3 regions of the Paenibacillus sp. J53TS2 genome follow, and region 2 is predicted to be linked to each of the others. Evidence: riboswitches for the same ligand, from Rfam matches in the RefSeq annotation. Region 2 holds a riboswitch; each other region holds the start of a gene.
What was found. A riboswitch is a leader RNA that binds a small molecule or an ion and turns the genes downstream of it on or off. The one in region 2 is predicted to bind cyclic di-AMP.
Positions count from the first base shown of each region.

Region 1 (9,958 bases), on a different contig from region 2:
GGAAACGTTAATCCGGAAAATGTCCGCCTTAACCTGGGTGGATTTTGGCAAGGATGAAGTCTTGATGGAAGGGCTGCGTATTCATTTATATTCCACGTTGAATCGGTTAAGCTATGGACTCACCGTCTCGAACCCGATGCTGCAGGACATTAAGAAAATGTATCCATACATGTTCGACATGGTCATTTCTGCAACAAAGGAGTTAAGCGTAGGGTATCCCTTTGCCATTCCCGAAGAGGAAGCGGCTTATCTGACACTGCATTTCCAAGCCGCGGTGGAGCGACTCAGCCAACCCGCCGAAGAAATGAAAACGGTCGTGACCGTCTGTCACATGGGGGTAGGCATGTCACAAATTCTTCGCTCCAAGTTGGAGCGAAAATTTCCCGAGCTGCAAGTACTGGATTCCGTTCGGAAGGCGGACCTTGTTGGGTATTTGGCGAACCATACGGTCGACTTTATCATCTCCACGATTCCGCTGGAACATGTGAACACCCCCTCCATCACGGTGTCCCCGTTGCTGGAGGCCGGCGAAGTGCAGAAGATTACCGACTTCATCGGCAAGCTCGATCATGAATCCGGTCATACCGATCACGCCGGTTCGATTATAAGTTCGTATACTCAGCCCTCGCTCGTCTTTCCGCGACTTGCGATCAACCATCGATTTGAATTGATCGAGCTGTTGGCCAATCGGCTGGCAGAGCAGGGGTTCGTCGAACAGGATTATGCACATCAGGCGTTACTGCGGGAGCGGCTCTCGTCCACGACCATCGGCGGCGGGATCGCAATCCCGCATGGCGATCCTAAGTTGATTCGGACATCACGGATTGCCGTTGCTACCCTGGAAGAGCCGCTGGATTGGCAGGAGGAGAAGGTGTCTATTGTGTTCATGCTGGCGCTTGCCCCGCAGGAGCAAGAGATGATGAAGAAGCTGTTTCAACGCTTGTCCCTCCTTAGCGAACAACCCTCGACGATCGAGCGAATGGTGCGTGCGGAAACGCCCGAGGAACTCCTTGGCAGCTTGTAGTGCATCTTCAAACAACTCATGCAGGATATAATCCGGTTTTTCCGGAACTTGCGGTAATCTAAAGTTCTTTTCCGCCGTTCTTTTTACGATAAGATGGGTGATGTAAACGATTTCGATCTTTGAATACAGGAGGAAACATCCATGAAATTATTGGCGATTACCTCATGTCCCAACGGGATTGCCCATACGTACATGGCGGCGGAAAATCTACAAAAAGCCGCCGACAAGCTAGGCATCGAGATGAAGGTCGAGACTCAGGGCTCGATCGGGGTGGAGAACCAGTTCACCGATGAAGATATCCGCCAAGCGGACGGCATTATCATCGCCGCCGACAAATCGGTAGACAAAAGCCGATTCGTCGGCAAAAAGCTGATTGCCGTTGGCGTGCAGGAAGGCATCCGCAATCCGGAAACGCTGATCAAGCAGATGGTTCGCGGCGAAGCACCGGTATACCAAGGCCAAGGCGGCAGCGAAGGCACACCGGCGAAGCAGACCGGCGCTAAGCAGCAAAATGCCTTCTATCGCCACTTGATGAGCGGCGTTTCGTACATGATTCCGTTTATCGTCGTAGGCGGTCTCTTGATCGCCATCGCTCTTTCAATCGGTGGCGTGCCCACACCAGGCGGCCTGCAAATTCCTGAGGACTCGTTCTGGAAGACGATTGAGAAGCTCGGAGCCGCCTCTTTTACGTTCATGGTTCCGGTATTAGCCGGGTTCATCGCCTTTAGTATCGCCGACCGGCCCGGCTTAGCTCCCGGGATCATTGGCGGTTATATCGCCGCAAACGGCAGTTTCTACGGCAGTGAAGCCGGAGCCGGGTTCATCGGCGGGATCATCGCCGGTTTCCTGGCCGGTTACGTCGCGCTATGGATCAAGAAGTGGAAGGTGCCGAAGGCCATCAATCCGATCATGCCGATTATCATCATCCCGGTCCTCTCTTCGTTAATCGTCGGTTTGGCTTTCATTTACTTGCTCGGTGGTCCGATCGCTCAGGTATTCGAATCGCTGACGAGCTGGCTTGCCAGCATGCAAGGAGCCAGCTCGATTCTGCTGGCATTGATCCTCGGCGCTATGATCTCCTTCGACATGGGTGGCCCGGTCAACAAGGTTGCGTTCATGTTCGGCTCCGCGATGATCGCGGAGGGCAATTATCAAATCATGGGTCCGATCGCCGTCGCGATCTGTATTCCGCCGATCGGACTGGGTCTGGCCACGTTCTTATTCAAGCGCAAGTTCCATGATGCAGAACGGGAATCGGGGAAGGCCGCCTTTACGATGGGCCTGTTTGGGATTACCGAAGGGGCGATTCCGTTCGCTTCGCAAGATCCGCTGCGCGTCATTCCCAGCATCATGGTCGGCTCGATGGCCGGTTCCGTGATCGCCATGCTGGGCGGCGTCGGCGACCGTGTCGCCCATGGCGGACCGATCGTTGCCGTGCTTGGGGCTGTCGATAATATCCTCATGTTCTTCGTAGCCGTCATCGTTGGCTCCATTGTCACCGCCTTGATGATCAAGCTGCTGAAGAAAGACCAGGTTGAACCTCAATTGGTTGGAGCAAGCGCTGTGGAGGAGGCTGCTCCGGCTATAGAAACACCGCGTCCGGAAGCCGTCCGCCCGGTGAGCACGCCGGTTTCCGAAGTCCATCGCCCGGTGAGTAAACTAACCGATATCATCAGCTTGGATTTAATTGAGCCTTCCCTGTCGGCTTCAACGCGGGACGGGGTCATCGACGAGATGATCGCCATGCTGAACGTTGAAGGCGTACTGACCTCCCCGGCTGAGTTTAAACAGGCCATCCTGAAGCGCGAGGAGGAGAGTTCCACCGGAATCGGAATGAACGTCGCGGTGCCGCACGGGAAATCGGCAGCGGTGCGAAAACCCCGGGTCGTATTCGGGATAAAGCCGGAAGGCGTTGATTGGAGCAGCGCGGACGGTTCGCCCGCGAAGCTGATTTTCATGATCGCCGTCCCCGCCGAGAACAAAGGCAATGAGCACCTAAAGATTCTGCAAATGCTGTCCCGCAAGCTAATGGACGACGGGTTCCGCGAGCAATTGCTGCAAGTAAAATCCAAACAGGAAGCCTATGAGCTCCTGGATCAAGTCCACTAACAAAGAAAGTCCCCCGAGCCGCCAAGGCGGTCCGGGGGATTTTTGTTATACCTGTTGAATTTGGATCAGATTCGTTGTTCCCGCCTGGCCTAACGGTAATCCTGCCGAGAAGACCACGGTGTCGCCGTCCTGGACATAACCCGCTCGGCGGGCGCTGTCGATCGCTGAGGTTAACATCTCATCCGTTGTCGTTACCGGCCCCCCTAAATAAGGGTACACCCCGGACAACAGAATCAACTTGGTCAAGACATGCGGGTGATGGGCAATCGCCAGAATCGGCGCCTCGGGTCGATATTTCGAGACCATCCTGGCAGTAAAGCCGCTTTCGGTGGACGTGATGATCACTTTAGCGCTCAGCTCCAGCGAGGCGCTAACCGCGCCTTGGCTGATCACCTCCGCGATATTGGTGCTGTGCAGCTTTCTTCTCCGATTGAATGCTTCCCGATAGTCGATCATCGATTCGGCCTTGCGCGCGACGGCAGCCATGGTTCGCACCGCTTCTACCGGATATTTCCCTGCGGCAGACTCGCCAGACAACATGACGACGTCGGCTCCCTGCATCACGGCGTTGTAAACATCACTGACTTCCGCGCGCGTCGGCCTTGGATTCACCTGCATCGACTCCAGCATATGGGTGGCGACGATAACCGGTTTGCCTGCCAGATTACACTTATCGATCATTTCTTTCTGCAGCATCGGCACTTCCTCAACCGGAATTTCTACCCCAAGATCGCCGCGCGCCACCATGATTCCATCCGAAGCCTCGATGATATCCTCCAGATCTTGCACGCCTTCCTCATTTTCGATTTTGGAGATGATTTGGACATGTCCTCCATTGTTCTCCTGCAAAATCCGACGAATCTCACGGATATCGTCGCCTTTGCGAACAAACGATACGGCGATCATCTCGACCCCGTTCTCCAGGCCAAAATGAATATGCCGAATGTCCCGCTCCGTCACGCCAGGCAGCGTAGTTTTGATCCCAGGCAGATTGACGCCCTTGTTCGGCTTGAGCTTCCCGCCGCTGACGATGCGACAACGGACTTCCGCCCCCTCGGCCGATATGACGCGCAGCTCGATCAACCCGTCATCGATCAGGATCCGATCATTTGCTTGCACAACCTGGGGCAATTCGGGATAGTTGACCGAGATTTTCGCGGCGTCTCCGGCTAGCGGCTCTGTTGTAAGCACCATCTCTTCTCCGGCAATCAGCTCGCAGAATGGTTCCCGCAATTTCCCGATGCGCACCTCTGGTCCCTTGATATCCATCATAATCGGTACAAAGTTATGCAGTTCTTGCGCGGCTTGCCGCACCCGTTGAATGCGGGCCACATGCTCCTCCAGCTCCCCGTGGGCCATATTCAGTCGGCCGACCGTCATCCCGCCCTGAATCATTTCCTTCAGCACGGAAACTGAGTCGCAGGCGGGGCCTAACGTGCAAATGATTTTTGTCCGCAGCACCTTGAAACCTCCTTAGGTAACGTTTAGGTTAGTATGCGTCAAGCCGCCGAAACGAATTATTTTTGCAGATGGTAAGGAACGGTTGCAATGACAATGTCCTTTTTATTGAATAAATAGGCCCGAAGCAAAAGGCTCGATTGGTTATGCAAAATATTCTGCCACCAGTGCCGGGTAATAAACTGCGGAATCAGGACGGTAATATGGTCGGTTTCTGCAGTTTTCCATTCCACCGTATCGATGAACTTCATGATGGGCCGGATGATGCTGCGGAAGCTGGAACGGAGCGTGATTAACCGAACCCCGGGGTTCCATTCCTCCCACTTCTTCTCCATGCGGTCTATTTCTTCGTCATCAAACCCGACATACACGGCAACAACGTTGTTTGTCAGCGATTTGGCGTAGCTCAACGAGTTCATCACGACGCGAGTGACGCCCGCAACCGGCACGACGATGGTGCTGCCTTTGATGCAGGGTTTTTCCGTATCCATCTGGATTCGAAGCTGGTCGGCAATATTTAAATAATGACGATGAATTTGGTAAAAGATAAACATCACCAGCGGTAAGAAGATAAATACGACCCATATATGCGAAAATTTAGTGATGATGAAGATCAGCGTAATCCCCAGTGTTGTCAGCATCCCAATCGTGTTGATGACAAACCGGAACACCCATCCTTGCGGCTTCAGCTTCAGCCATCGAATCATCATCCCGAGCTGTGACAAGGTGAACGGAATAAATACGCCAACCGCGTATAACGGAATCAAGCTCTCCGTGTTGCCATGGAACCCGAGAACCAGCAACGCCGAAGCCACGCCAAGGAAAATAATCCCGTTCGAAAAACCGAGCCGGTCCCCGCGCACCATAAACGCATGCGGCATGTACTTGTCTTTGGCCAGCATAAACGCCAGCAATGGAAAGGCTGAGTAGGCCGTATTGGCGGCCAGGAACAGGATCAGCGCCGTAATCGCCTGGATGACGTAGTATAAAGCGCCCCGGCCGAAGGTCGACTCGGCTATCTGCGAGACAACGGTTGCTTTCGGATCAGGAGCGATACCGTACCAATAGGCCAGCGCACTGATTCCGATAAACATGGTGCAGAGAATGACACCCATCATCACCAGCGTAGCTGCAGCATTACGTTCGGCCGGCTGCTTGAAGTTCGGGATGGCGTTGGAAACCGCCTCAACCCCGGTTAAGGCCGAACAGCCGGAACTGAACGCCTTGAGCAGCAGGAACAGACTAATATCGGAAACCGCCGTCCCCATCTCGGGCACGCTCGCGTGAATTCCACCAGTCAAATATTTAAACAACCCCGACAGGATCAGAACAAAGATGGACGCGACAAACAGATATACCGGAACAGCCAATACGGATGCCGACTCCGTTACCCCTCGAAGATTCATTAGCGTTAATAAGGTGATCATTAGCAGCGCAATCAACACCCGTTGATCATGCAGCGCCGGGAAGGCGGATGTAATGGCATCCGTTCCCGCCGACGAGCTGACCGCCACCGTCAGAACATAATCGACCAGGAGCGAGCCGCCGGCCAGCAAACCTGTCGATCGCCCAAGGTTATCCATCGCCACGATATAAGCCCCGCCCCCGGCGGGGTATGAAAAAATCGTTTGCCGATACGACAAAATCAGAATAAGTAAAAGCCCAAGAACCGCAAACGAGATCGGGATGGAATACCAAACGGCCGAAAATCCCGCCGCCATCAAGACGATCAGAATCTGTTCCGTCCCGTAAGCCACAGACGATAACGCGTCCGAGGACAGTACCGCCAACGCCTTGAGCTTGCTCAGTTTCTCCCCTTCAATTTCTGCACTTTTCATCGGTCTGCCGATCAGTACTCGCTTAATTTTGTTCACCATGGTGATTTCCTCTCTTCTTCCCCTAAATAGCCCTATGTCTCTATCCATTCGTGGTTCTATAGGCTCCCCATTCCCGCAGAGAACAACACAAAAAGGCCGCAGGAAAGTTGGACCTTCCCGCGGCCGCTTTTTTGAAACTCAAGCGAATATCCGCGACAATTCCCTCTTTCGGACGCTTACGGAGTTAGCTGACGGATTCGGGCACGAAAGCAGCCCTACGCTCATAGCCAGGATGGCCAAAACAAGCGATTCACCCCAGAAACGAAGCCTCAAGGCCCCGTTTCGGTTGGTTCCCCCGTTTCTTACTGAATAAAGAATTCAGCGATCAGGTATTTGCCATATAAAAATTACCACTGATGAATCATACTCCCCGCCCTAAAAAGTGTAAAGATGAGTTTAAGGCGGATTGGCAACGAAATGCGATCCGCATTGTCGAGGTAAGCGTATACATCGCTCTTCTGCGCTAATTATTTCGTACGGACTTGAAATTACGAGGAAATAAGACGATGGCCGATAGTGACGTGAATTATTCATATTCCCCTACTGGAATATTTGCGGCTAAATAAGTTATACTCGAAACAAGGAAGTGAGACCGATGAACACTGCAACTTTGAGCGCGCTTGCCGAACCCCATCGACTGGAAATGGTTGAACTGCTGCGATACGGCCCCCTAACCGTAGGAGAAATCGCGGATCGGCTCCAAGTCCGGCAGCCGCAGGTATCGAAGCATCTCAAGGTGCTGAATGAAGCCCGCATCGTCGAGGTTCAACCTGTTGCGAATCGCCGGATTTACCGGCTTCGGCCGGAACCCCTGCAGGAGTTGGACGAGTGGATCGCCTCGTTCCGAAACTTGTGGGAAGAGCGGTTTAACCGGCTTGACGAATACTTACAGGAAATTCAAAGCCCGGATCAACAAAAAACACCGTAAGAAAACGGCAAATGCCGTATTTCTTACGGTGTTTCTTTGATGATTTCAGCTGAGATCAAGCCAGCGTCAAGACCTCATATTGCGCAGCCAGTTCCATAAAACGCCCCATACTGGACACCTCGCCAGCTGCGAGTTGATCCTGGATGCCGTAATAGTTAACGCAGGTCCCGCAAGCCAATACCGGCACACCGCGATTCGCCAGCTCCTTCAGGTGCAACGAAGCAAACGACTGCTCCGTTAGGGCAAGAACACCCCGATTTACGCAAAATACCGCCGCCGGAAGCTGCTCCTGTTCCCGCTGCTTCAACAATGTTAGGAACGTTTCCAACAGCTGCACCCCCAGCTCCCGATCACCGTCCCCGAAGCTGTCGGTCGTTAGAAAAATAACTTTTCGGTTCAAAGCGATACTCCTCTCAGCTTCTGATCGAGCAGTTCAAACGTCAACTGTAGCCGGTCTTTCGGCACCTCGCCATAACGGTCTCCGAGACTCACCTCGAAGGAACAGCCTCCATCCGCCTTCTCCTTGAGGACGGCGGTTAACCCAACGCCGGTTTCCCGGTACACTTCAACAAGGGTATGCTCCAGCCGGTCCTTGGGCACGTCCGCATGGACGTGGAACATGTTCGAAACCGGGACGGTCGGGACCGTCTTCATCTGATGGCATTGGTTATACCACCCCGCCAGCTCTTGCGCCTGCCGATAATATAAATCCATTTTCCCAACGCGCTGCTCATAGTAGTAATCTGCGCTGAGATAATACGGATACAAGCTGATCAGGTCACCGCCGTGGCGTCTCTTCCACACCTTAGATTCCTTTGTAAACTCCGGCTCTCCGGCCAATATCGCTCCGGCGATCCCGCCGATGCCCTTGTAGAAGGAGATATAGACGCTGTCGAACAGGACGCACACTTCCGCCGCGGTTTTTTGATAGTAGGGAAGAACTTCGAACAACCGGGCTCCGTCCAGATGGAGCTTGATGTCTTTCTCCCGGCAGAACTCGGAAATCGCCACGAGCTCCTCGAACGGCGGCAACTGGCCGCCGATCTCGCGCTGGGGCAGTTCCAACAACAGGCACGAAACGTCCTCGCCAAGTTGCTGTACGTCCTCCAATCCAATAAGCCGGTCCTTGTCCGCCAGAAGAATCGGTTCGATCCCGTGCAGTTCTTTCAAGCCGTCTTCCTCATGAATCTCCAAATGGCATAAGGGGTGATAGGCTACGCGTTTCGTCCCCTTGCGATCGCACCAGATTCGCAAGGCGATTTGCTGGGCCATCGTACCGCTGGGAAAGAACACCGCCGAGGATTTGCCCAACACCCCGGCCATTTTTGCTTCGAATGCTTCCAGGGACGGTCCCATACCGTACATGTCGCTGTCCAGCTCACCATCGATCCCGGAAAAAGCCTGCTGCAGCACCCCCACATTTCGTTTACCGTGGCCCACCACTTGATAGACCGTCCGGTCGAAAGCCGCCTTTAACGATTTCTTGTCCGATGATCCTTCGTTTCCATACATCGTTCTTCGCCGCTCCTCTCTCCAAGCTGTCTGCATAAACTGTGAATTCATGCTTATTATAGCTCGATTCGGAGCAGGAATCGATGATCGCCCGGTAGGACTTGTCTCTTCTTTACACCAATTTAAATTTCTCCACTTCTTGAATCATTTCAATCGAAAGCGATTCAAGCTCTTTAATCGCCTGGGCAATATCCTGGGTGGTGCCGTTCAACTCGATGGCCGAGGCGGAGATTTCCTCTGAAGAGGCTGAGTTTTGTTCTGCTACGGCAGAAGCCGAGCTCACGGTCAGAAGAACCCGGTTCTTATCCTCGTTGACGGTGACCACAGAACCGGTGATATCTTCGATCTGCGGCATCATTTCCCGAATGGAACGGATAATCTCCTGAATAACCTCCATCGTCGTCATGACGACCTCTGATTGCCGAGCCAGCACTTCGCCCGTTCTGGCCGAAGTTGCCGATACTCCGTCCATTTCCAATCCGATCTCCTGCAGCAGCTCGTCGATTCCTTGTGAAGAATGCTGCGTTTGTTCCGCTAATTTGCGAATTTCTCCAGCTACCACGGCAAACCCCCGGCCCGCCTCACCAGCGCGTGCAGCTTCGATAGACGCATTCAGCGATAACAGATTGGTTTGCGTGGAGATGTCGCTAATCAATCGAGTAATTTCCGTCACGCGAGCCAGGCTCCCCGTCAAGTTATGAACCTTGCTTTGCGTCTCCTCGAACGAGTCGGCAATCCCCTTCACGGAGGTGACCAACTCGGCCAGTTTGCCACTGCTGTTCTGTGCTTTATCGTTCACTTGCTTTGCTGCCCCATCTACCGTCTCCAACGAGCGGGTGATTTCGTCCAATCGGTCTCCGAATGCCTGGAAGGACTCTGTCATCGAAGCCAATTCCTCCGCTTGATTGACGGAGCCGAGAGAAACCTCCTGGATGGCCGTCGAGACTTCGCCAACGCTCGTTTTCATCGCCTCGGAGGAGGCGGTCAGCGCAATGGTTTGCTGGGTTAACTTCTGTGAATCTTGCCCAATGATTTGCAAAATCGTGCGAA
Region 1 is NZ_BOSK01000005.1:251,981-261,938, reverse strand. Features, by position in the region: gene KJS42_RS13540 (BglG family transcription antiterminator) at 1-1,024, shown strand, start outside; gene KJS42_RS13535 (PTS fructose transporter subunit IIABC) at 1,166-3,133, shown strand; gene pyk (pyruvate kinase) at 3,179-4,594, opposite strand; gene KJS42_RS13525 (APC family permease) at 4,651-6,468, opposite strand; cyclic di-AMP (ydaO/yuaA leader) riboswitch at 6,627-6,802, opposite strand; gene KJS42_RS13520 (ArsR/SmtB family transcription factor) at 7,064-7,396, shown strand; gene KJS42_RS13515 (DsrE family protein) at 7,452-7,796, opposite strand; gene KJS42_RS13510 (threonine aldolase family protein) at 7,793-8,908, opposite strand; gene KJS42_RS13505 (methyl-accepting chemotaxis protein) at 9,021-9,958, opposite strand, start outside.
Region 1: it holds a riboswitch for cyclic di-AMP, as region 2 does, so the genes downstream of both, KJS42_RS13525 (APC family permease) here and ehuB (ectoine/hydroxyectoine ABC transporter substrate-binding protein EhuB) in region 2, are expected to answer to the same signal.

Region 2 (9,958 bases):
ATCTCCTGACCGCTTCCAGCGGATTCCGGCTAGCCGTCGTTGGAGACGGCCCGCATCGCCCTGAGCTGGAAGGTTATTTTGCCGGTACGGGCACCGTGTTTACCGGCTTCCTGCACGGGACAGAGCTCGCGGAGGCGTATGCCTCGAGCGATGTGTTTGCGTTTCCGTCGGCCACGGAAACGCTGGGGCTGGTGCTGCTGGAGGCGATGGCCTCGGGCTTGCCCGTGATCGCCGCCGCCAGCGCGCCCACCCGGGAGCAGGTCGCCGAAGGGACGACCGGCTTCCTGTACGAGCCCGGCGCAGCGGACGGGCTCGTAAGGGCGGCGCAGCCGCTGCAAGACGGCGAGCGGCTGCGCCGGATGGGTGCCGCGGCCCGGGCGGAGGCTAGCCAGTTGGGCTGGGATGAACCCAGCCGCCAGCTGTTGGAGCTGTACCGCCAGGCCATACTGGAACGCGAGCTGCGACGAGCAGGGACGCTTAAACGGAAACGAATCAATGAAGCCGCGAACAAAACCAATAGCCAATAAGGTATAACCCGTGTCTACACGGGCTTTTTTTTGCCCATGATGAGGATTGTCAATTTATTGGCACACTTGGATAAGGCTGATTTTAGAACCTGGTACTATTACGTGGTATAATGAGTTCCATAGATGAGTTTCTCATATAAATAGAACTCGATACGGTGAGTTTTGAAGGGGATTGGTAATTTGAAACCATATGAACAGTGGATCGCTCCCGAATACTACAATGTTACCGCGGAAATGGAACGTCATGATCCTGAAAAAATCGCACTAAAATGGCTCAGTGAACAAGGGGAGTACGAGGAAATTACGTATGGAAAGTTGGTGGCTATGGCCAACCGTTTAGCCGGCGGATTAAGTGAATTGGGATTGCAGCCAGGTGACCGCGTGTTGGTAATGATGCCCCGACATATTATGGCCTATGCGATCTACCTGGCTTGCTTGAAGTTGGGAGTGACGATCATTCCATCTTCGGAAATGCTGCGGGCGAAGGACCTGGCTTACCGTCTGCGTCATTCTGAGGCGCGTGCAGTAGTCGTATGGCATGGCGTGACGGCGGAGGTCGATAAGATTGGCGATGACTTGCCGTCGCTCGCCTTCCGCTTATTAGTAGGTTCCGACGCACAGAAGGACACGCACTCGAACGGCTGGACCCCGATCGAAGCCCTGATGGATGGGCAGCCGGATACTTTTGAAGCCGTCAAGACGCATCGCGATGATATGGCTGTGTTGGCCTATACTTCCGGAACGACAGGAAATCCGAAAGGCGTCATGCACAGTCATGGGTGGGGGTATGCGCATTTACGTATTACGAGATCCTGGCTGGATATCCGGGACGACGATACCGTATGGGCAACGGCGGCACCGGGCTGGCAAAAGTGGATTTGGAGCCCGTTTCTGTCGGTTCTGGGGAACGGTGTGACGGGATTCGTGTATCATGGTTCTTTCCAAGCGGGGCGGTATTTGAAGCTCATTCAACAATACGGCATCCGGGTATTATGCTGTACACCAACGGAGTATAGGATCATGTCAAAGACCGATGGACTCGAGCATTACGATTTGTCCGGTCTACGCAGCGCCGTTTCAGCTGGGGAACCGTTAAACCAGGAAGTGATCCGCAAGTTCAAAAATGTGTTTGATATCACGATCCGTGACGGTTATGGTCAAACGGAAAGTACTCTTTTGATCGGAAACCTGAATGACACCCCGATACGGCTCGGCTCGATGGGCAAAGCCATTTCACCGGGCGTAGTGGAAATCGTTGACGAGGAAGGTTTGCTTCTGCCAACCGGAGTCGTAGGGAATATTGCGGTTCATGTCGACATGCCCGCCTTGTTCAAAGCGTATTATTTGGATCCCGAACGGAGGGAGCTGAATGTTCGCGGCTCTTATTTTGTGACTGGGGATCGGGCACAAAAAGACGAGGAAGGGTATTTCTGGTACGAGGGACGCGGGGATGACATTATTATTAGCTCCGGTTATACGATCGGCCCGTTCGAAGTGGAAGAGGCGTTGATGAAGCACGCGGCCGTGAAGGAATGTGCGGCGGTATCGAGTCCGGACGAACTGCGCGGTCATATCGTCAAAGCCTTTGTAGTGCTGAAGGAAGGTGTCCGGGGCAGCGCTGAATTGGTAAAAGAACTGCAAGCCCATGTTAAAACATGGACCGCGCCCTACAAATATCCGCGTCAAATTGAATTTATCGATGATTTGCCGAAAACCAACACAGGGAAAATCCGCCGTGTGGAGCTACGTGAGAGGGAGGAACAGGCTTTTCGGCAAAGATGATATGGCTTAGCGTCGTGCATGATTTCAGCCTTTTCTTCGCATCCTAAGAGCATTATCGCTAGAGGAGGCTGAACATGGAAAACCCGTTTTCCAGCATGCAATCGCAAAACCCCATCTCACTCGCGCAGCAGTCGGTCAAAAAAGCGCATCGTGCGGTAACCCAGGCTCAATCGCATCCTAGTGAAGAAACGGTGGAGGGCGCCCGCAACGCTATCGAAAAAGCGGAGAACGCCATCGCCCAAGCTGATGGCCGAATGAATCCCGAGCCGATGGAGCGAGCTAAAGAGGATTTGGCCGAAGATCAGGCGGCATTGGCGGAAGCGGAGAACCAATTGAATTCATGAATATTTGACGAATGGCGAAAAGCCGGCGGCGAATTCACGGTAAGGTGTGAATCGCAAGCCGGCTTTTGTTTGTTGGTACATTAGCAACCGGTGACCGGAGCGCAGCACTTACTGGACTTGGCCATGGCATCGTTAAATAGCTTAACGGAACGGAGGACGGATTCTTTTTCAAACTCGCTCATATAGGAAAAGACCTCATCCAGATATTCATTCATCTGCGTATCTATGGTCGTAGCGATGAACTTGCCTTCGGTAGTCAGTGATAAGGTTTGGACTCGGCGATCGTCGGGGTCGGTCGTTTTCTCTACCAGGTTCAGCTTCGTTAGAGATTGGATCTGACGGCTAAACGTCGTAATATCCGTACCGAGTGCGTCGGCGATCTGTTGCATGGACGGCTTATGGCGATGGTCGATCTCATATAAGATATGACTTTGAACCAAGGAGATGTCGCAGCCGCCTACGGTGCAGCAATTCCGGTTTAGTAGCCCGAAACGACGGGTCATGATTTGGAACAACTCACGTGGATTCTCCATTTGTGAACTCACCTCTTGCTTCATTTATAGCATCAAATGTTTGCAAGATGCAAGTTTTTGGCTCGTTCATTTCGTTATTCCCCCACAATAATGATCATCTGAAATTTAAAATGTAAAAATTACAGATAATGGGTTGACATTGCTGGAAATAGCCTTTACGATAAACACACGCTTAGTTTCCAGTTCATGACTGGAAAGCGGGGGAACCAGTTTTTTTGGGGCGAATCATTCTTTAACGATTGTAGGGTACCATCTTACCCGAGTCCGTCAGCTAACCTCGTCAGCAGTGGATGGGTCTAGTTTCAAGTAACTTCACGAAAACTTCCATGGCCCTTTTTAAGGGCCGTTTTCTATTTTTTTGTGCGGACCCCTGCTGGCGGAGCTATGCTTTCTCCCAAGCGAGGGGTCTCTTTTTTTGAGCTCCAGTTTGAAAAAAAGAAGGAGGGGGCTTCGCATGTGGAATAAATCTTGATTTTAAACCTACTAAACCTATGAAAAAAATAAGAATGAAAGGCTGTGAGTAGGGTTGAGAAAAGTGTCATGGTTGCTTATATCATTGCTTATGGCGGTTTCGCTAGCCGCTTGTAATTCGGGAACTACCGCAAATTCCGGGAAGAGTGGTGCGAACGGCGATACCGGGACTAAAGGAACGTTGGCTGAAGCGATCCGAAAAGGCTCTATCACGGTTGGTTTCGCGAATGAGAAGCCCTATGCCTACAAAGATGCCAACGGGGAGCTTACCGGTGAAGCGGTAGAAATTGCCCGGGTGATCCTCAAACGGCTGGGAATTAACGAGATGAAGGGCGAGTTAACCGAATTCGGCTCCTTGATCGCCGGTTTACAGGCCAACCGATTTGATCTAATCACCGCCGGAATGTTTGTCAATCCGGAACGGTGCGAGGCCGTGTTATTTGCTAACCCGGAGTATAGCATCGGCGAAGCGATTGCCGTAAAACAAGGGAATCCTCTTAACCTAGGCAGCTATGAGGACATTGCGAGTCATGAGAAGGCTCGTGTTGCTGTTATGACAGGCGCGGTGGAAATCGGCTATCTGCAAAACTCAGGCGTGCCGGATGATCGGATTATTCAAGTTCCGGACCAGGCATCCGCAATCAGCGCCCTTCAATCTGGACGCGTAGAGGCGATTACGATGACGGGGCCTTCGCTGCAAGCCATGCTTGAATCGGCTGGAGATGACAAAATCGAAAGGGTTGCCGATTTTTCACAACCGGTTATTGACGGCCAAAGCGTGCGGGGATACGGCGCTACAGCGTTCCGTCTCGCGGACAAAGAGTTTCAAGACGCCTATAATGCTGAATTAGCCAAAATGAAGGAGTCGGGCGAACTGTTGGAGATTTTACAGCAATTCGGATTTACGGAGCAGGAAATGCCCGGGGATATGACGGCAGCCGAGCTTTGCGGAGTATAGTATGCCGGAATCTTGGATCGATTTTATCCCCACTTTGCTTGAGGGGGCAAAAATCACTGTCACTGTCGCCTTGCTGGCGACGATACTGGCGGTCCTTGCCGCCTTCGTCTCCGGTCTAATGTGCTTATCTCGATGGCGCCTCATTCGCTGGATATCCTCGGTTTACGTGGAGGTTTTTCGAGGAACGTCTCTGCTTGTTCAACTCTTCTGGTTATATTTTGCATTGCCTTTCGCTGGTCTGGAACTCCCGAAGTTGCTTGCGGCCGTGCTAGCGGTAGGATTGAATTTTGGAGCTTACGGCTCCGAGGTTGTACGCAGCGCTGTCTTGGCGATACCCAAGGGACAATGGGAAGCAACCATTGCTTTAAACATGACGCCATGGCAAAGAATGAGTCATATTATTTTGCCTCAAGCGGCTTTAAGAATGCTCCCTCCCTTTGGTAATTTGCTTGTTGAACTGATTAAATCGACTTCTCTGGTTTACTTCATTACCATGGCGGATCTCACTTACCAGGCCATGGTTCTCCGGAATAACTACATTTCCTGGACTTCGGAGATATTGCTCCTGCTATTGCTCATGTATTTGGCGATTGCTTCGATGGTCTCCTTCGGCATTAAGGTGTGGGAACGCAAATGGTCCGAAGGGAGGATGTGACGGATGTGGGATTGGAATTATGCCTTCGAAATCCTTCCAGAACTTTTGGTTGCATTGAGAATGACCGTCGTAGCAACACTTTTGGGCTTTTTGACCGCGGTAATCGGGGGGTTATTGCTAGCCTTCGCTATACGCTCAAGATATGCCTGGCTACGGTTAGCGGCTAAGGGATTCAACGGCTTTATTCGAAATACGCCACTGCTGGTGCAGGTATTCTTTCTTTACTACAGTTTGCCGATCCTAGCTAGTATTTCTTTACCGGCTTTCTATGCCGGTATCTTGGGATTGGGGTTGCACTACAGCACGTATTTATCCGAGGTTTATCGATCCGGAATTGATGCCGTCCCCAGGGGGCAATGGGAAGCGGCTGTCGCACTGAACTATTCCAAGGCGGATACCTGGCGTTCGGTCATTCTTCCGCAAGCGATCCCACCGATCATTCCGGTCCTCGGTAATTATTTGATTGTGATGTTTAAGGAAACCCCAATCTTGTCCGCAATCACGATGGTTGAATTGTTACTGACCGCTAAAAATATCGTTTCGGAATCCTTCCGGGTATTTGAACCGTACACGCTGGTCGGCGTATTGTTCCTGGCTATCAGCTATCCATCCTCGCTGTTGATCCGGCGATTGGAATTGCGCATGAATCTCCAAAGGGGGAAGTAAGGGGGAGGAATCATCATGACTTTACCGATGGTGAAATATACCGGCGTTACGAAAACCTACGGTGACCGTCAGGTGCTTACAGGTATCGATTTGAATATCGAGGCAGGCGAAAAGGTGGCCGTCATCGGTCCAAGCGGTTCCGGCAAAACAACGATGGGACGTATGCTGATGACTTTAGAGGAGCCGACGACCGGTACGATTGAAATAGATGGCGTCCATTTATGGCATATGTCCAAGAAAGGTCGTTTCGTACGGGCAAATGAGAAGCATTTACATGAGATGCGTGGAAATGTAGGTATGGTATTTCAACACTTTAATCTTTTTCCACACCGGACGGTACTGCAGAACGTGACTGAAGCTCCAAGGAGAGTGCTGAAGCTGTCAAAGGAAGAAGCCGAAGAACGCGCTATTGAGATGCTCCGCAAGGTAGGTTTGGATGAAAAACTGGCGGATTATCCGGCTCAATTGTCGGGCGGACAAAAACAACGTGTGGCAATTGCCCGAGCTCTCGTCATGCGTCCCAAAGTGATGGTGTTTGATGAGGTGACCTCGGCACTGGATCCCGAGCTGGTCGGCGAAGTGTTAGAGGTTATCCGGGAAATTGCCGAAGAAGGGGAGATGGCGATGATGCTCATCACTCATGAGATGGATTTTGCGAAAGAAATCGCGGATCGCGTGCTTTTCTGCGCGGACGGGAACATTGTCGAGGAAGGACTGCCAGAGGCTATTTTTGAATATCCACAAACTGAACGGCTGCAATTGTTCTTAAAGCGTTTTCGGTCCGCAGTGTATTCTATGGCTTGAATAGGGTAGGTGAACTGCATGAAAAACACGCTACGAAGTCTTATATTTCGCAAACCGGTTCCCAGCGATGCGAAAAGGGTTTATGAATTGATTCGCAACTGCCAAACGCTTGATCTGAATTCCGCTTATGGCTACTTGGTTTTATGCGATTATTTTCGAGAAACTTGCGTGGTTGCGGAGGAAGGATCAAGTCTTGTCGGCTTCCTGTCCGCTTTCCGCTCGCCGCTTCGGTCGGATACGTTGTTCGTATGGCAGGTTGCGGTAGCGGGTAGTCATCGAAAACAGGGGATCGGCAAGCGTATGCTTTCCTTCCTGCTGTCGGGGAATGGGGCACCACCGGTTACTTATCTGGAAGCTACGATCTCCCGAAGCAATCTGGCTTCGACCCGTTTGTTTACAGGGGTAGCCAAGGAACATGCTGCACCGGTCGAAATTACATCCGGTTACAAGGCGGAAATGTTTCCAGAAGAGCTTCATCATGAGGATGAACCTCTTTACCGAATTGGTCCTTTTATACATCAACTATAAACGGAGGTATGAGATGCAGACCCAAACTCTTGAAACACCGAGTATGAACGTGTTCGAACAGCTTGAATCAGAGGTCCGAAGCTATTGCCGAAACTTCAGAACGGTATTTCACAAGGCGCAGAATGCCAAGCTTTGGGATACAAAAGAACGCGAATATATCGATTTTTTTGCAGGTGCAGGTGCTCTGAATTACGGACATAACAATCGAAAGATCCGCGATAAGCTGATCGCTTACTTACTTGAGGACGGCGTGACCCATAGTTTGGATATGGCGACCCATGCCAAAGAACAATTTTTAAGCACATTTGATGAGGTTATATTGAAGCCGCGCGGGTGGCAATACAAAGTGATGTTTCCGGGGCCAACCGGGACGAATGCTGTTGAAAGTGCGTTGAAAATCGCTCGTAAAGTGACAGGCCGCTCCACCGTAATCAGCTTTACCAATGCCTTTCATGGGATGACGTTAGGTTCGCTTGCTGTCACGGGGAATGCATTTAAGCGTAAAGGGGCGGGAATCGATTTGCCTCACTCCGTCTTCATGCCTTATGACGGGTATTTCGGTGAAGATGTCGATACGATTCACTATATGGAAAAGCTGCTTGATGATCCGGGAAGCGGAGTGCCGTTGCCTGCAGCTGTTATTGTGGAGGCCGTGCAAGGTGAAGGTGGTTTGAATGTTGCTTCAGACGACTGGCTTCAAAAGCTGGAACGTCTTTGTCATAAGAAAGGCATTCTATTGATCCTCGATGATATTCAGATGGGCTGCGGCCGAACGGGACCTTTCTTTAGTTTTGAACCGTCCGGGGTCGTTCCAGACATCATTTGTTTGTCAAAATCCATCGGTGGGTTTGGTTTACCGCTTGCACTAACTTTGATCAAACCGGATCTGGATGCTTGGCAACCGGGTGAACACAATGGGACTTTCCGCGGGAACAACCTCGGATTTGTCGGGGCTGCAGAAGCACTGGATTTCTGGAAAACTCAAGAATTTCATAAGGAAATAGAAAGCAAGGCAAACCGCATCGAATCCTCCTTGCAACGGATGATCGAGCAGCAGCCTGCTCTGAATGGCAAGCTTCGCGGAAAGGGGATGATTCAAGGGATTGCCTTTGAGAAGCCAGGCTTGGCGGAGAGATTATCCGAATTAGCTTTTGAATCGGGGTTGATTCTGGAAACCTCGGGTCCATGCAGCGAAGTGGCTAAATTAATGCCTCCGCTAACGATTGAAAATTCGACTCTTGAACAAGGTCTCGAAATACTAGAACATTGCTTGAACCAATTAGCAGTTGAGGAGGGATCTTCATGATCGTGAAACATCTGAGCAACATTCTGGGGACGATTGACGACGTGGATACGGAAACTTGGAACTCCCGGAGGCTGCTTCTGGCCAAAGATAACATGGGATTTTCTTTAAATGATACCTTGATCAAAGAAGGTACCGAGACATTCATTTGGTATAAAAATCATGTTGAGGCGGTTTACTGCATCGAGGGGGAAGGGGAAATCGAGGTCATTGGGGGGGAAACCTATCCGATTTCACCGGGCATGATGTATGCGCTGAATGGCCATGAAAAGCATTACTTGCGGGCCCGTTCGCAATTGCGAGTGATCTGCGTGTTTAATCCGCCGCTTACGGGACGGGAAGTGCACGATGAAGAAGGGACTTACCCATTGCTGTAGCACGTGCGACATACACTATTTTATTTCGAAAGGATGAAGTGAAATGAGCGGTACAAATCTCTCTGTCGATCTTGACTTGATCAAGGATGTTTATCCTTCTCGAATTCATGCGGAGCCACAATGGCTGCCCCGGCAGGACCCGGTGGTTTACTCCGAATGGAGCTCTAAAAGCCCTATAAGTAAGGAACAGGTGGAGTTTTACCAGAAGAACGGGTACCTGTTCTTAGAACGTTTTTTTGCTGAAGAAGAATTGAGTGGGTATCAAAAAGAAGCGCGTCGGTTGAAAGAAGCGTCGAAGAAGCAGCAGGCGGACGAAATTATCCGCGAACCCGGAGGAGATGATGTAAGATCTATCTTCGCTATACATCAAAGTCAACCAGTGTTTCGTGGTCTATCGCAGCATCCAGAGCTTCTGGCGATCATTGAATTCCTCCTAGGCAGTTCGCCTTATATCCATCAATCCCGGATCAATTATAAGCCTGGGTTTACGGGGAAAGAATTTTATTGGCATTCGGATTTTGAAACCTGGCATGTGGAGGACGGGATGCCCCGAATGCGGGCGCTCAGTTGTTCCATCGCGTTGGAAGACAATTATGCTTTTAACGGCCCTCTGATGGTGCTTCCCGGCTCACAGCAAATTTTTGTGCCTTGCATTGGTCAGACGCCGGATCATCATTATAAAGAATCTTTACGCAAGCAGCAGTACGGCGTTCCGGACCCTGAAAGCCTCACCGAGCTTGTGAAACGCTTCGGCATCGACACACCCGTGGGTCCTGCCGGATCCATTCTGCTATTTGATTGTAATATCATGCACGGATCGAATAGTAATATTACCCCGTACCCACGAAGCAATATATTTATGGTATATAACAGTGTGGAGAATAAAGTCGTGAAGCCGTATTCCGGACAAAGTCCGAGACCTGAATATATTGCGACACGTCAAGGAATTTAAATCATGGAAAGGCCATTGTCCTGTGGGATAATGGTCTTTCTTCTAAAACAGAACGATT
Region 2 is NZ_BOSK01000001.1:1,068-11,025, reverse strand. Features, by position in the region: gene KJS42_RS00065 (glycosyltransferase family 4 protein) at 1-527, shown strand, start outside; gene KJS42_RS00060 (acetate--CoA ligase) at 762-2,309, shown strand; gene KJS42_RS00055 (hypothetical protein) at 2,384-2,653, shown strand; gene KJS42_RS00050 (MarR family winged helix-turn-helix transcriptional regulator) at 2,734-3,186, opposite strand; cyclic di-AMP (ydaO/yuaA leader) riboswitch at 3,346-3,487, shown strand; gene ehuB (ectoine/hydroxyectoine ABC transporter substrate-binding protein EhuB) at 3,749-4,615, shown strand; gene ehuC (ectoine/hydroxyectoine ABC transporter permease subunit EhuC) at 4,617-5,270, shown strand; gene ehuD (ectoine/hydroxyectoine ABC transporter permease subunit EhuD) at 5,274-5,936, shown strand; gene ehuA (ectoine/hydroxyectoine ABC transporter ATP-binding protein EhuA) at 5,952-6,740, shown strand; gene ectA (diaminobutyrate acetyltransferase) at 6,759-7,268, shown strand; gene ectB (diaminobutyrate--2-oxoglutarate transaminase) at 7,282-8,574, shown strand; gene KJS42_RS00015 (ectoine synthase) at 8,571-8,948, shown strand; gene thpD (ectoine hydroxylase) at 8,992-9,900, shown strand.

Region 3 (9,958 bases), on a different contig from region 2:
CCCGTGGCGATGTTCCAGAACGGCGTATTATCGCCAAGCCCTTCGAAACCCGAGCCGTTGTTGTTCGCGGACGAAGTAAATTCATACATCGCTTGCGTTAAGCCGTGGAAACCGGAATTGGATATCGTATCCGGGTAAGCCAACAAAGCCAGAGCGGTGGGTGCCAGTATCAGGAACGGGGTAACCAGCAAATTAACGGCGATCAGCTTCATCTCTTTGCCTTCGAGCTTCTTGCCGAGAAATTCCGGCGTGCGCCCAACCATCAGACCGGACAAGAACACCGCAATCATCGCATACATCAACACGTTCATGATTCCGACGCCCGCTCCGCCGAAGACCGTATTCAGCATCATGTTCGCCAGCGGAACCAGCCCGCCGATCGGCGTCAGCGTATCGTGCATCGTATTGACCGCTCCCGTCTCCGTCGCGGTTGTGACCGTCGCGAACAAGGCCGACTGGGCTAGGCCAAAACGAACCTCCTTGCCCTCCATGCTGCCTTGGCCATGCGCGATGCCAAGGGCGTTGAATGCCGGATTGCCGGCGCTTTCGGCCGAAAGCAATACGCCAAGCATGACGATGAACATCATCAGCATCGATACGAACAACACCCGGCCTTGTTTGGCATTCCCGACCATTTTCCCATAAGCGAAAGGAAGGGAAGTCCCGATCAGCATCATCAATAGGATTTGCAGCATATTGCTGAATCCCCCCGGATTTTCAAACGGATGGGCCGAGTTCACGCCCACGAATCCGCCGCCGTTGTTGCCGAACTGCTTAATCGACAAGAACGAGGCAATCGGCCCCCGGGCGATAGGTTGCTCTGTCCCCTGAAGGGTATGGGCGATCGCCGTTGATGCCATAGTTTGCGGTACGCCCAACGCTACGAATATTAAAGCCGAAATGAACGATACCGGCAGCAGAACCCGGGTGATCGCACGAACCAGATCCACGAAGAAATTGCCGATCGGTTTGCCGGCCAAGCCGCGAATAAATGCCATCGCCGCGGCGACGCCGGTCGCCGTCGAAGTGAACATCATGAATACGATCCCGATCATCTGCGAAAGGTAAGACAGTCCGCTTTCCCCGCTGTAATGCTGCAGATCCGTATTGGTCATGAAGGCAATCACCGTATTGAAGGCGAGCGTCGGCTCCATGTTTGAAACCCCGCTCGGATTCAGCGGCAGGAACCCTTGCAGCCGAAAAATCAGATAGACGATCAGCATCATCGCCAAATTACTCAGCACCGCGGATAAAGCATACTTCTTCCAGGACTGATTCTCCTGACGGATGCCGCTGGCATGGAATATTACTCTTTCAACAGGTCCGAACCACCGGTCCAGACCGTTCTTTTCATAGTCAAACGCTTTGGCCAAGTATAGACCGGCCGGTCTGGCGACGATTACCGCAAGGCCCAAAGTAACGAGTATGGCAATCCAACTGTAGATAGTCACGTCTTATCCCTCCGAAAGGCAAATGTTAAAACTTCTCCGGGTTCAGCAGCGCATACCCCAAATAAACAAAAACCGCCACGATTAAGATGCCAAGTCCCCACATCATCACTGATCTCCACCCTCCGAAATCGCTTTGGAAGCCCAAGTTGCCAGACCTGCCATCATGCAAACCATAACGATAATTAAGCCGATCATGAAAATGTCCATCATCGTCGATCGGATCCTCCTTTACTCATTGTGCAGAATAAACGATACGTCTTTTCCCTTCGTATAAATCACATAATTAGCGCCAAGCTTTTTATAAACCGCGCCAGGATGCATCTTTTGCGTAATGACATAAATCGGCTTCGACGTCCATGGACGGCAGAATTGCAAATATCGGCAGGTTAGTGTCAGAGATTCTTCGAAGATATACACCGTCCCGATGGGGATATCAGGTACGACCTTGTTTTTGCGTTTAGTAGTATCCACTAGAATGACGTGCTCTATCCCACGGTCTATCGCCTCCTGGCGGCTTCTATCATTGTTGACCATCAGTGCAAACGGGATTTCGCGGTACTTCATCGTTCTGATGAAATCTACCGCCAATGGATTCGTATGCGTCACCAGCGCGTATTCAAAAGTGCCCACTTCTTGTATTCCTCCTGATTCAGAAATTAGGCATCAAAAAAGAAGCCTGGGAAGAGGGAATCTTCGCGGGCTTCCAGCATGAATGTATTCTATGCTTTAGGAATCGCGCCATAAGGTTTCCTCTCTCGTTTGCACTTACGAGGTTAGCTGACGGGCTCGGGCGCGAGAGACGCCCTACCTCGCGATACGCAACTATCGCCAGGATTCGCCCCATAGGCGGTAAGCGCGACCTGCGCTCCGCCCGTATGGGTCCCCCGTTCCTTCGCATCGGAAGGATTCAGTGTGATGCAAACAGATTGTTAATTTTCTTCTATATTGTCAATGTAACGCTTTCTTCCCTTTCATGAATAGGCATAAGAAAACCACAGAGGATATCCCTGTGGCTCGCCATGACAAGTCCATCATCCTCTCTCCCTACGCTGACGAGGTTAGCTGTCGGATTCGGGCGGTGAGAGTCGCCCTACTCCTGCGGCATAGGCTTGCCGCAGGAGATTCACCCCGGACCGTTCCGCCGACTCTCACATCGGCAGCGATCATTGGGTCCCCCGTTTTCCTGATCGGAAATTAAGCGATACAGATTGTTTTATTAGAATCATTTCATGAGTCGAATATTACGCTTGCGCTTGTTCTTTGTAAAGCTGGACCGAATGCAAATTTGAGATAAAAAACCTTATAATTTCGTCATTTTTAGCGTTTTCAAGGGATAAAAAACGTCTTTCTCTACGATTACCTCTACCGCAGACCCTTACTTGAAATCCGGCTAGGACTTGTCCTCCGCCCCTTTCTTTGCTACGATTTTGCGCAGATAAACTAAGCTTGAACAACGAGGAGGAGATTACATGAAACAAACGAACGCATCCGGCCTGATGCCGCTGCCGCTAAACCTGAACTTGCCGAATGGGAACCAGATGCCGGTCCATGCGGTTCTGTTATGGGGGACCGATCATCTCGTCCTCGTTGACACCGGGGTTCCCGGTCAATTGGACGTGATTCGCAAAGGGTTGGAGCAAGGAGGGTTCTCCCTGGAACAGTTGACGCATGTGATCATCACGCATCAAGACAGGGATCATATCGGTAGCTTGCCGGAGCTGGTCCAGGCGAAGGCGGGGAAATTGGAAGTGTTGGCCCATGAAACGGGGATTCCTTACCTAGCAGGGGAAATTCCGCTGATTAAAAGCGGAATCACCGCCGAACCGGTCGTAGTGGATACGGCGCTTCACGATGGCGACGAGCTGCCGTTTGGCGGCGGCCTGCAAATATTGCATACCCCGGGGCACACGCCGGATCATATCAGCTTGTATCATGCTTCCAGCAAAACGTTGATCAGCGGGGACGTGCTCGTCTCGAGCGGCGGCAAGGTGTTGCCGCCCGATCCGAAGTTCACGCCGGATTACGCCCAGGCCCTTCTATCGGTCGAAAAATTGGCCGCCCTGGATGTGGAAACGGTAATTACCTACCATGGCGGCGTATGTACCGGGGCGATCAAGGAACGGCTGAAGGAAATCGCTGCGGGGAATTAAGCATAGCAGTCCCGGCCAACCGGTTAAATATCGCCTACCGGCGTAAATCCACCCAGCCAATTTAATTCGCTGTCTTCCATGAATCGCGAGGGCCAGCTTCGTCCATCCTCACCCCAATCGGCGAACGTGCGGACCGACTGGTAAAACGCTTCGATATGCTCGGCCGTTGGTTCCTGCAGCATCCGTTCGATCAGCGGCAGGAAGCCTTCGGGCCGATCCGGAGCTTGTTCCAGAACATGAAGAAACCACTTATGGTACGGATACAGCATTTCATTATGCGCTAAGATCAGTCTTCCGCCGAACAAAACCAAGTTATTGACGGCATGTCGCAATAGATAGAGGTTGTCATGCTTGAAGGCTTCGGCGGAATACCATTTCCACGCTTCGAACTGGGCCAAGAAACGGGAGATATTCTCCTGCTTACGTTCTGCCGGATAGCGAACGATATCTGCCAGCAATTCCTCCACTCCCGCGATGTTTGAAAAAGCGAGGATCGCCCCTTCAAATGCAAAACGGGCCGGCTCGCTCCCTTTCTCGGCCACCTGCTTCATGAATCTGCAAGAGATATATTTCCCGTCCACGTAACCGGACTCATAGTCCGTCGATTCATTTTCCCAATACGTCGTCTCTCCGGTGCTTACCCGCCGGGCATAATCCTCCTCGGATACCACGATCATCACGTCTACATCCGAGGACGGTTTCGCGAATCCGTGGGCAATCGAACCGGAAACCAGTAAGGCCAGAATATCCTCCCGGGTGGCGAGCTTGGCCTTTAGTTTCTCGATCGACTTGGCATGATGTGCGTACATTCCTTATTCCCTTCCTTCTCTTGAAACCGACTTATTGCCGGTCCCTTTCATTTAAGCTAATACTCGGTCGCCCCGCGTATTTGGGCGTGAAATAACGAGAAATTCCACCGCTTCGTCCGATCGGTTCATGGCCTGATGCGGGGTGTTCGGCGGAAGTTCGATTCCCTCATGGGAATGAAGCTCATGCTCGGTCCCGGCAATTTCAATATGCAGGCAGCCGGACAAGACAAAGAAAAATTGCTCCGCCGTTTGATGGAAATGCCGGACTTCCTGGCTATCCGGGGGCATTTTCTCATGAATAATGCTGCAGTCCTCCCGATCCACCAGCCGCCAGCCATCGCAATTCCCACCCCAAATATAGTGTTCCGCATTCTCTTTGCTGATCATTTCGTTCCGTTCCTTTCTTCCATAAAATGATGTAGTCTCGCGTCCTCCCAATCATACATAGCCAGCAGCGCTTCATATGGGTCACCCTCCAGCCGAAAAAACCTGCCGAAGGCCGGCTCCGTCTTTAGCCCCGCTGCCTTTAGCTTACGGATGGCATCCCATGCCTCCGGCCCTCCCATCTCTAGCAATCGGTGTTCAACAATCATATGTTGATATGCGTTTTGCTCGGTTACCGGCTTCGGCTGACCAAACACCTCAAACGCGAAACCGCGATGCGTAAAGTTCGCAACCGTTCGCAGGAGGCCGCCGACGGTTTTGCTGGAGCAGGCGTAGTTCGGGCATGCCCCAAAATGAAGCTCCAGTTCCTGCTCAAACCGCTTGGCGTCGTAAGCCTCACAGATGATGTCCAAGTCGCTTTCGGGCAAATCGATATCCAGCGGAATGGTTCCGGCCAAGACGGGATGATAGCAAGCCAGCTTGCCCACGATCTGAAGTTCTTCCATCGCCTCGTAAGCCTGTCGCTGACGCTCATTTCCCTGACTCAAATAGGTAAGGTCGAAGAAATCGAGGATCATGTCTAGCCTCCAATCTAGGCAGTTCCGGGCTTCGCCCGAATCAATTGGACCATATCCATCCAGTAGCTCTCCGCCGCGATGACGTTTAGCCCGGCCTGTTCGGCCAATTGCCGGATATCCCGCGTATGATGACAGCCATAAGCCCGGTATAACAGAGGATCCAGCGATTTCTGCAGCGCGGCGACCAGCAGACGGGAACTGATGCCATGCTCCAACAGCAAAATTTCACCTCCCGGCTTGCACCAACGACGAAGCTTCCCCATCAGCTCCAGCGGCCGTTCATAGCTGCAGAACGAAAGCGTGGAAACCACCGTATCAAACGAATGATCGGCAAAGTCCGCATTTTCCATATCCGTACACACGAATTCTGCGTTCACATGCAAATGCTTGGCCCTGCGCTGGGCTTTCTCCAGCATGGCCGGGCTGAAATCGACAGCCGTGACCTGCACGCCTAACGGATAGTAGGGGAAGTTCGCTCCTGCCCCAACCGCCAGCTCCAGAACATGCCCCCGAGCATGGCTCAGTAGCTGCTGACGCCAGCGGCTTTGGGCCGGATTTTCCGTACGGCGATCATATTGATTGGCCTGCTTATCAAAAATACGAACCAACTTCTGCTTGTCCACCCAATCCCCCCCTTAACTTTGCTTTTGGAGCCGTTGCTTGATGCGAATCGCCTTGTTCAAATGCAGAAAGTTATGCCGAGTTGCGGGCATCAGAATTAATCCGGCCAACGTTTTCTTGCTCCAATACTCTAATAGCCATTCGGCTTCCGGCTTCACCGCGCTTTGGGCACGGAGCTTTTCGATGCCCGCCGTTGGCACCTTGCGCTTCATCTCCGCGGGCTCCATCCTGCGGACGATCTCCCGGGTGCGCCTGCCTACCTCGATCCGATAGTCCAGCAAGGCATCCATGTCGATCCCGGCACTCAGCTCAGCCGCTTCCTCCTCTGTCATGCCGTTCCCCGTATGGGTGCAAGAAATTCTCAGCTTGGGAAGCCAATCTCCCTCCTCAAAAATCTGCTCACGCCCTCCAATCAACACGTTCATCGTCATGTCCTCAATACGGGCGATATGCCACAAATGCCAAAGAATCGAGTTTTTCGTGTCAGGTGCCTTAACGGGGTACTGGCGAAGGGTCTCCTCCCTTATCCCATCCAACAATTCGTCCTCCAGCGTGTTCATCGTGCCCATCAGACCCGCGTCCGCCATCTTCGAGACATACAACCAGGCATGCTGGTTAAGAAACAATGCCACCGCTTGCTCGTGCCCCTTCGGATATTGCAAAAGTGTGGTTAACCGCTGATGATTGGCATTCCACTGCTTTCTTTCAGCCAACAACATCCTTATTCTCCTTTCAAATAAGCGTCTTGCGTCCCTCTAGCTGTCGCTGCCCGCCTCAAGGAAAGACAGAATCCATCCTATCTCGGCAGCGGTCTGGGCGAAACTCCTTCATGGGTCATTTGTACCGGCTGGATTCGCCCGTCCTCTTCAAATAACATCCGGTCCATGCAAACCACGCGATGATTCGCATCCGTTTCGCTTAGCGGACGGCGATGATAAACGATGTACCACTCGTCGCTGCCCGGAATTTGCAGGAATCCATGGTGACCGGCACCGGTGGCGATCTCCGGATCCTGCTGCAGAATCTTCCCAACCCTCTGGAACGGTCCAACCGGCGAATCCGACATGGCATAGGCCACGGAATAGTCCGGCCCGGTCCATCCTCCCTCGGACCACATGAAATAGTAGATATCGCGGCGCTTGAACATGCACGGTCCTTCAATATAATGCTCCGGGGTGATCTCCTTAAAGGTGGCTCCATCTGCAAAAGTGTCCAGATGAACCATGTCCTCGGACAATTTCACCACATTGCAATGTCCCCAACCCCCGTAGTAGAGATAGGCACACCCGTCATCATCGAGAAACACATGGGGATCGATAGGCTGTGCGCCAAAATGAAACCGATCGATCAACGGCTTGCCAAGGGCGTCTCGAAACGGCCCTTCCGGCCGGTCGGCAACGGCCACGCCGATCCCACCAAGCTCATCGTCGTTCTGGATATCGTTCGCGGCAAAGTAATAATAGAATCTCCCATTTCGCTCCACCGGCGACGGAGCCCATAACGCTAACCTCGCCCAAGGGATGTCTTCCATTCTCAGGATGCGCTCCGCCTTCGTCCACTCCGTCAAATCCGTAGAATAGAACGCATCAAAAAACGTTTGCTTCTCGTACTGTGCCGAATACGTCGGGTAAATCCAATACCGATCCTGAAAAATCCTCGCTTCCGGGTCCGCATACCAGCCCGAAAATAAGGGATTACCGGATCTGTTGTTCCGCTCTTCGCTCATGGGGTGCCTCCTTCATCTCATTGCATCAACGTATATGAACGCTTTATTCTCCGCCGCTGGCTTCCATACCTGCATGAGCCTTGTTTTTTTGGCTTAACAAAAACCGCCCTGCAATTGGATTTGCAGAGCGGTTCAGTGGTATTAAACAGATTATTTCACACTCATGTAGCGGTCGTAAGCATCGGTGCGGATTTTCATCAGCTTCTCCAGCCCCATGTCGTTCAGCTTCTTCACGTAAGCGTCCCAGCCTTCATCGATGCCGCCTTTGGTTACCCACTGAGCACGCATCGTCGCCACGTAGGTGTCGATGTCCGTTGTCAGGGTCGGGAGTTCTTGGAACTCCTCGGCGGTGTACATGACATTCGGGAACGGCGTCGTCACGTATTCGCTGCCCATTTTGTCGATTTCCAGCTTCAGGCCGTCGCCGGCTTTCGGGTTAAGCACGATGTTCTTCTCAAAAGCAGGGCTTACGTATTTGGGTCCGAAATCCCGCAGCGACTGCTCCCAGTACCACGCGTCCGCGCTGGTGCCAGCCGGCGGATCCATCAGGGTATACGTGCCATCATCGTTCTTCTGGATAACCGTGCCGATCGCGCCCCAGAAGTTCTGGATGCTCGCTTCATTGGTATAGAACTGGTCAGCCCAGCGGGCGGCCACTTCCGGATACTTACAGGACGTCGTAATCAGCATCTCATTGCGGTTAAAGCTCATCCCGTTGGGATTCCCCGGATTGTAGCGATTGCCGTCCGGTCCTGCGATCGGCGGGATGGCGGCATACTGGTCGCTCCATTTGCCGAATACCGCATCCGGCGTCCATTGGTTCGTAAACCCGACGATCGGAGCGTCCGCATTTTGCTGTTTCGCCGACGTCATCGTTCCGTCCTGGGTGAACAGCTCTTTGTCGATTAGACCTTCGGCATACAGCTTGTTCGCAAATTTCAAGCCTTCCTTATATTCCTCGCTGGTCGGATAGTAGATGGGCTTCCCGTCCTTCACCAGCATGTTATTGGCATTGATGTCGGTAATGCCAAACGGATTCAGGAAATCCGGCGCCAGTCCGGTTTCGGTATACGGAATTTCATCCGCTTTCCCGTTGCCGTTTGGATCCTGCTCCTTAAACGCTTTCAACACATTGTGTAAATCGTCGATCGTGTCCGGGACCTGAAGCCCCAATTGATCCAGCCAGGTTTTGTTGATGACCGGCTGGTTTTTCGTCTTTGGACGCGACGGCAGCCTTGTCGGTAAGGAATAGATTTTGCCGTCCGGGAACGTGCTGATCTTCTTCAGCTCCGGCGTCTCGGCCATGGCAGCTTTGAGGTTCGGCATGTATTGATCGATATAATCGTCCAGCGGACGGAAGTAACTCAAGTTATTAACGATATCGGAATCGGAAAAGGTCTGGTCGCCCAGGATGATATCGGGCAGCGTGCCGCTGGCCAGCATGATCGATTTCTGCTCGCCCCAGTCGTTGGACGATACGACCTGCCATTCGATTTTGACATTGGTGTTCTTCTCCAAATCCATCAACCATTGATTTTGCGTAAACGTATCGCCCATGTTCCCCCAGCGCATCGTCAAGACCTTCAACGTCACCGGTTCGTTAACGATCGGCAATCCTTCCTTGTTGAAGCTGCTCGTATCGCTTGGCGCCGGGTTGCCGGAGCCTTCGGAGGCTTTCCCGCCGCCGCAGCCTGCCAATCCAAAGACGAGCGCTCCCGCAAGAATCAGCGCCGTCCATTTCTTCATTGCGAACTTACCTGCCTGTTTGTTCATAGACAAGATCCCCCATTCCATGATTTTACCATGCTTTTTCAGATGGAATTAACTTTTGACCGCGCCGATCATCACCCCCTGATTGAAGTATTTTTGCAGGAAGGGATACACACACATGATCGGTACGGTTGCGACGATAATGACGGAATACCGCATCAGATTCGCAAGCCGAAGAGCGATTTGCGCCGCTTCTCCGGTGCCCATGCCGGACTGCATCTGGTTTGTGATCAGGATGTTGCGCAGGACGAGCTGCAGGGGATGCAGATCCGGATTTTTTAAATAAATCAAGGCATTGAAGTAAGAGTTCCAGTAACCGACAGCGATCCATAACCCCAACACCGCGATGATCGCCTTGGACAGCGGCAGCACGACTTGAGCGAAATAACGAAGGTTGCCGCAGCCGTCAATTTGCGCCGCCTCCCACAAATCCTCGGGAATGCTCGATTGGAAGAACGTCCTTGCAACG
Region 3 is NZ_BOSK01000006.1:170,572-180,529, reverse strand. Features, by position in the region: gene kdpA (potassium-transporting ATPase subunit KdpA) at 1-1,445, opposite strand, end outside; gene kdpF (K(+)-transporting ATPase subunit F) at 1,477-1,554, opposite strand; gene KJS42_RS14995 (hypothetical protein) at 1,680-2,081, opposite strand; cyclic di-AMP (ydaO/yuaA leader) riboswitch at 2,199-2,374, opposite strand; cyclic di-AMP (ydaO/yuaA leader) riboswitch at 2,483-2,662, opposite strand; gene KJS42_RS14990 (MBL fold metallo-hydrolase) at 2,921-3,601, shown strand; gene KJS42_RS14985 (nucleotidyltransferase domain-containing protein) at 3,625-4,410, opposite strand; gene KJS42_RS14980 (cupin domain-containing protein) at 4,462-4,797, opposite strand; gene KJS42_RS14975 (DUF4269 domain-containing protein) at 4,794-5,372, opposite strand; gene KJS42_RS14970 (class I SAM-dependent methyltransferase) at 5,387-5,995, opposite strand; gene KJS42_RS14965 (DinB family protein) at 6,008-6,712, opposite strand; gene KJS42_RS14960 (glycoside hydrolase family 43 protein) at 6,790-7,719, opposite strand; gene KJS42_RS14955 (extracellular solute-binding protein) at 7,870-9,465, opposite strand; gene KJS42_RS14950 (carbohydrate ABC transporter permease) at 9,541-9,958, opposite strand, start outside.
Region 3: it holds a riboswitch for cyclic di-AMP, as region 2 does, so the genes downstream of both, KJS42_RS14995 (hypothetical protein) here and ehuB (ectoine/hydroxyectoine ABC transporter substrate-binding protein EhuB) in region 2, are expected to answer to the same signal.